DNA from 2 places in the Anaerobacillus sp. MEB173 genome. Region 2 is predicted to be linked to the other one. Evidence: a T-box and tRNA genes for the amino acid it is inferred to sense, from the RefSeq annotation. Region 2 holds a T-box; the other holds one or more tRNA genes.
The links. A T-box is a leader RNA that pairs with one kind of tRNA and senses whether it is charged. The one in region 2 lies ahead of ACJ2A9_RS12580 (valine--tRNA ligase), so its partner is inferred to be a tRNA-Val.

Region 1: it has a tRNA-Val gene. The T-box ahead of ACJ2A9_RS12580 (valine--tRNA ligase) is inferred to sense a tRNA for this amino acid. The anticodon was not compared.

What each region holds. Positions count from the first base shown of each region.
Region 1 covers NZ_JBJMAU010000003.1:371,299-374,728, forward strand. Annotated here, with positions in the region: gene ACJ2A9_RS09540 (PAS domain-containing sensor histidine kinase) at 7-1,434, shown strand; tRNA gene ACJ2A9_RS09545 (tRNA-Val) at 1,558-1,633, shown strand; gene ACJ2A9_RS09550 (hypothetical protein) at 2,123-2,641, opposite strand; gene ACJ2A9_RS09555 (hypothetical protein) at 2,845-3,430, opposite strand, start outside.
Region 2 covers NZ_JBJMAU010000005.1:151,893-155,322, reverse strand. Annotated here, with positions in the region: gene ACJ2A9_RS12590 (ABC transporter permease) at 1-588, shown strand, start outside; gene ACJ2A9_RS12585 (ABC transporter ATP-binding protein) at 588-1,259, shown strand; T-box leader at 1,342-1,595, shown strand; gene ACJ2A9_RS12580 (valine--tRNA ligase) at 1,739-3,430, shown strand, end outside.

The DNA.
Region 1 (3,430 bases), on a different contig from region 2:
GATTTAATGGAGTCAAACCTTTTTAATACAATGTTTAATCAATCCGCAATTCCAATGGCAATATATGAGCTTTCTGGGACTCACCTATATGTAAATCAATCATATTGTGAATTAATTGGTTACAATAAATCTGAACTGTTAACAATCACACCATTAGTCTTTATCCATCCCGATGATCGTGAAACAGTATTATACAAATTTAACCAACTATCAAAGGGTGACATTAAATCATTTCAGAATGAAATACGTTATGTTCATAAACAAGGACATAGCGTTTGGGTTCTCATCAATGTAAATTTAATCCATGATAAACAGGGGCTCCCAGTCTATGTTATGGCACAAATGCAAAATATTACAACCCGAAAGTTGCTTGAAGTCGAATTATTAGATAACGAAGAACGATTTCGCAGCCTTGTTGTTTATTCACCGGAAATGATATGTGTCCATGACGGAAGTAAATACCTATACATTAATCCTTCTGGAGCAAAGCTGCTTGGTGCACAATCACCAGAAGAAATTATTGGACAATCTGTATGGAGGTTTTTTCGCAAAGAAGAACATGAACAGCGTATAAAAAACATGGGGAAAATATTACAAAAAAAAGGGGAAGTAGATACAATCCAACACCAAATGGTCAAGTTGGATGGAACCATTATTGATGTTGATGTTACAGCAACTTGTATTCTATTTAATGGTAAAAAGGCCATACAGGCAATTGTAAAGGATGTAACAGAACGAAAGAAAATTGAATACTTGTTACGCAAATCTGAGAAACTCTCCCTTGTCGGTCAACTTGCAGCTGGTGTAGCACACGAAATAAGAAATCCACTCACTTCTGTTAAGGGTTTTATTCAACTATCGCAAGTAACGAAGGAATTTAATGAAGACCATTCTAAAATTATGATTGAAGAATTAAACAGGGTTGAATCAATCATATATGAATTTTTGACCCTAGCAAAACCTAATCACGATACGATTTTCACAAATAAAGATTTGCGAAAGCTGCTAAAACAAGTTATTACTTTACTGAATACTCAAGCCTCAATTCGTAACATAGAAATAATAACGGAACTTCATGATGTTCCACCTATCGAATGTGAAGAAAATTCAATCAAACAAGTGTTTATAAATATCCTGCAAAATGCAATTGAATCATTACATGAGCGAGGTTGTGTAAAAATTAAGCTTGAACAACAGCAGAATAACATGCAATTGATCCAAATTATTGATAACGGCTGCGGAATACCACCAGATAGACTTAAAAGATTAGGAGAGCCTTTTTATTCTAGTAAAGAAAAAGGCACTGGCTTAGGCTTAATGGTTAGCTTCAAAATTATTGAGAATCACCAAGGGACAATTCAGATTTCAAGTGAATACGGAAAAGGTACAACAGTAAATATCCTTCTCCCACAAAAGCAAAAAGTTCAACCATAAAAAGGCGGCTATGCAACAAATCTCGGTTCGTTCCATAGCCTCACTTTTTAAATAGTATTTTAAAATTTATTTCCCTCCTTATTGACTTTTATTTGTTTTCGATATATATTAATAAAGTAATCTGATCCGTTAGCTCAGCTGGGAGAGCGCTACCTTGACAGGGTAGAGGTCGGCGGTTCGATCCCGTCACGGGTCACCATACATAGAGTGTTAAACCCCTTGCGGCGCAAGGGGTTTTTTAGATATTCACTTTTCAATAAAACCTAGTGCATCTTTAATTTAAGCCTTTGACCACATTTTGACCACATTAGTAAATTTTCTATATATGATCAATATTCAAACTGGAACATGGAATTAAATTTACAGTTCATCATATCAAAATTATTTAAGTAGACTCTAATCGTTTTCCAAGGTCTTCATTCAACCAAATTACTCAGATTCGATTTCTCTTTATGCTCAAAAGAGGTTCTTTTAACCAAGCGGCAGGATTCACTAAGCCTATTAACTACCGAACGTTTTCTCACTTACTTGAATTGGAATTTCACCAACTAGAAATTAACGGCTTGCTGGGTGTACACATAATGAAAAAACTGCTTACTGGCTATAATAAACAATTTTTAAATAACATTAATAAAAAAGTATATCGTTACTTATGATATGGTTCACCGTTGATGTATCTATATGAGGTTTATTCCATTTTATTTTGCATACTTTCCATATGTACCAAGAAAGATTTCCTTTCTTTAAAAAAGTAATTTTCTAATTCTACATTTTCTAGTATTTCTTCTCCTAAGTAATCATTGACTAAAGATATGTGTGCATTAATAATGCCGAATATATGTGGTATTGCATCAATATACCTTGAAGAAGATGGGCTAACAGTAAGATGATTTAAATGCTCTGGATTTGCACACTCAACCATTAAACTAGACAATATAGCTGTCAAAGAAGCATGGATAAATTCGCTATTGTACTCATAGTATTTATCGTAGTCATCTTTCAAATTCAGTTGTATAGCATACTCTCTTGGGGATTTTTTATAATAATCTCCATGTATAGGTATTGGGTCTAGCAAATCATTATTAGAAGCCAGCAACAAAATCCCAATATCCTCCACATCTTCTTTTCCTGTTCTTTTTAAAATATGAAGTCGCATTCTGTCTAGCGCAAACTCTTTATACTGTTGAATTTCATTGTTTTCAATCAAATATTTCGATTGCCAATAATTATCGAATAAAATTCTCGTTGAAGCGGCAGCCAGTACTCCATTAATAGCAAAGAGAGAATAAGTTAATTCTTTGATTATTCTAAAGCTATAAAGTAGTTTTGAAACTATGACTTTTTCATTATCAGCTAGCCAGTCCCAGTTCGTCGAAAATAATTCTGGTAGCCTTTCAAAATAGTTATTCTCTACCCTACTTTCGCATAATATTTCATTTCTTTTTTCTCAACCATGCATGGTGAAAACTCTTTTAAGATGTCTATAACTGATTGAGGAGGCATTATCTCTTCTTCATCTTCAACTACTCCTGCTGCTTTTAATCCTAGGTAAATAGCATTAATGATAGAACCTTTTTCCTTAAGTTCATCTTCTAGGTTATTACTAAAACCTAAAATGTCTTCAGGTAATGAATTAGTTTTAATAAAATAAAAAATTCTACTAAAAGTGTGGTAAGGATGATTTTTTTCTTTTAATAAGTCAAGCTCTTCTTTGTATTTCATAACATTAATTCCACTAACTATTTTACGTTCAAAAACCATATTGTGCTTTGATAATAATTGATTAAACTTGATTTCATCTGATTTGCTTATATTCCATTCCAACAAATTAGAGTTGTTTTCTTTTGCGAATAGAATTAAATCGTTAATAAAGTCTCCAAAACCTACCGATTTAACACTTTCAATTATCCAAAGGTGTCCAACAGTTAAACTATAAATATATAATTCACCATTAGACCTATTAACCTCTGGAACAACAGGGTTTATAAACAATGAC
Region 2 (3,430 bases):
CAACATAATGAGCTGTTAACCATTCCTGAACAAGCGGTATCTGTTATTTTCGTGAATACGAAAAAGGGAATGGAGGAGTTTGTCATGTATCAAATCAAACAGGCAGTGGATGGCATTGATATTGTATTAGGCAACCAACTAAAAGCCGAAATAAAGCAACAGCTTCTCCCCGTTAAACTATTAAGTTATTTCATTATCGCTCTTGTTTTGGTTATGTCATTAATGCAAATCATGACGCTTTTTTCGGCGATGATGATGGAAAGACAGAAGGAAATAGGTATGCTTAGAGCGATGGGTGTATCGAAAAAAAACACCTATCATCTGCTTATTATGGAGGCCGCTATTATTTCTGTCATCGGTGCTGTTGTTGGCATAGTTGCTTCTCTTGGTCTGATTTATGATCATAAAACAATGATCTTAATGCTGGTTCAGCTACCACTTGTTTTTCCGGATGTTTTAACTACGCTATACATTGGGTTTGTCACACTGCTCATAACAGTCGGAATGACAATGATCGGTTCGCTATTCCCAATCCGAACAGTCTTAAAGGTTGAACCGTATGAAGCAATCCGTGAGGGGGAAGTGTAATGCTTCGTGTGGAAAACATATCAAAGGAGTACAAAATTGACAGAGAGCGAAAGGTTGTTGCGATTAAAGACGTGTCATTGACCATTCAGAAAGGGCAGTTTGTTTCAATTACGGGTCCTTCAGGGAGTGGGAAGTCGACACTGTTAGCAACGATGGGACTATTGGCTAAGCCGACAGCTGGTGAGGTTTTTTACGATGGGACGTCAACAAGCAGCTTGAAAGATCGAGATCGAACAAGGTTTCGCTATCAATGTAACGGTTTTGTCTATCAGTTTGCAAGTCTGATCCCCACATTATCTGCCTATGAGAATATTTTGTTGCCAGTATCACTTGAAGAAAAGAAAGTGACAATCCGACATCAAAAGAGGGCTGATGAACTTTTAGAGATGGTTGGATTAATTGAACAGCGTGAACATCTTCCAAGTCAGTTAAGTGGCGGGGAGCAGAGAAGGGTCGCCTTAGCAAGAGCATTAATGAATGAACCCCCTTGTTTGTTTGCGGATGAACCGACGGCAGCTCTTGACCGTGATTCGGCAAACAGAATTTTTTCAATGATGAAGCAGTTACAGCAAAAAGGCACAACGATTATCATGGTAACACATGATAACGAATTAGCTCGAAGAACGGATAATATGATAAAAATATCAAACGGTACGGTTGTGACTGAATAAAAAAGATGGATATGGGGTATCCTATTGACGAAATTTAGTATATAAAGGTAAAATATTAAAGGTATTTGAATAATAGATACAATGAAATGCAGTGATAGGGAAGAGTATATCCCCAACCCTTCAGAGAGAAAAATCATTAGCTGTGAGATTTTTCAGGACGTAAGGATAGAAGGTCGCCCTTGAGTAGCTTCTTTGAACAGTATGTCTTATTGATAGACGTAAAATAGAGGGAGCCGGTTTAAGCCGTTATCTTAATGAAGTGTGCAGTAGAATAACTTTGACTTTTTTTACTGCAAACAAAGGTGGTACCGCGAACAAACTTTCTTCGTCCTTTGAGATGGAGGAGGTTTTTTTTAATTTAGAATTAAGAATTAAGAATTTAGAATTGTGTTTAAGTTTTTCAAAGAAGCTTCTTTGAAATTACCCACACTAATTCTAAATTCTAAATTCTACATTTTACATTGGAGGTTTTGATACATATGGCAAATCAAGAGATTTCAATGCCGACGAAGTACGATCCACAGGCGACGGAAGCGAAATGGTATCCGTTTTGGCTGGATGGGAAATTCTTTGAGGCGACTGGTGATGAAAGTAAGGAGACATATACAATTGTTATCCCGCCACCGAATGTTACAGGGAAACTGCATCTTGGACATGCATGGGATACAACATTGCAAGATATTCTTTCACGCGTTAAGAGAATGCAGGGTTATGATACGTTATGGCTTCCGGGAATGGACCATGCAGGTATTGCGACACAGGCTAAAGTAGAAGGAAAGCTGCGCGAGGAAGGTTTAAGCCGTTATGATCTAGGGCGCGAGAAGTTCCTGGAAAAATCATGGGAATGGAAAGAAGAGTATGCTGATTTTATCCGTAAGCAATGGGCAAAATTAGGTCTTTCATTAGATTATTCACGTGAGCGTTTCACACTTGATGAAGGCCTTTCAAAAGCAGTTCGTGAAGTATTCGTTAAGCTCTACGAAAAAGGCTTGATTTACCGCGGTGAATACATCATTAACTGGGACCCGCAAACGAAAACAGCACTATCGGATATTGAAGTAATTTACAAAGATGTTCAAGGTGCATTCTATCATATGAAATATCCGCTTGTTGATGGCAGTGGTCATATTGAAGTGGCAACAACACGCCCTGAAACAATGCTTGGTGATACGGCAGTTGCTGTTCATCCAGAAGATGAGCGTTATAAGCATTTAATTGGTAAAAAGGTGAAGCTGCCAATTGTTGGCCGTGAAATTGAAATTGTTGCTGATGATTATGTTGATATGGAATTTGGTTCTGGTGCTGTAAAAATTACCCCTGCACATGACCCGAATGACTTTGAAATCGGAAACCGTCATAACCTAGAGCGTGTGCTTGTGATGGATGAAGCTGGAAAAATGAATGAGAATGCCGGGAAATATCAAGGGCTTGATCGCTTTGAATGCCGTAAACAAATCGTGAAAGATCTACAGGACGAAGGAATTCTTTTCAAAATTGAGGAGCATATGCACTCAGTAGGTCACTCTGAGCGTAGTGGTGCTGTTGTTGAACCGTATTTATCAACACAATGGTTCGTAAAGATGGGGCCACTAGCTGAGCAAGCGATTGAGTTACAGAAGTCTGAAGGGAAAGTGAATTTCGTTCCAGAACGATTTGAAAAGACGTATTTACATTGGATTGAAAACATCCGTGACTGGTGTATTTCACGTCAGCTTTGGTGGGGACACCGTATTCCGGCTTGGTACCACAAAGAAACGGGTGAAGTGTATGTAGGTCATGAAGAACCTGCAGATATCGAGAACTGGGAACAGGACGAAGACGTTCTTGATACATGGTTCAGTTCTGCACTATGGCCGTTTTCAACAATGGGCTGGCCGGATAAAGAGGCAGCAGACTTTAAACGTTATTACTCAACTGATGTACTTGTAACTGGATACGATATTATTTATTTCTGGGTTGCGCGTATGATTTTCCAAGGACTGGAGTTTACAGGAGAGCGTCCATTCAAGGATGTCCTTATTCATGGATTAGTTCGTGATTCAGAAGGTCGTAAAATGAGTAAGTCGCTAGGTAATGGTGTTGATCCAATGGATGTTATCGACAAATATGGTGCAGATGCGCTGCGCTTCTTCTTATCTACTGGAAGTTCCCCGGGAAATGATTTGCGTTTT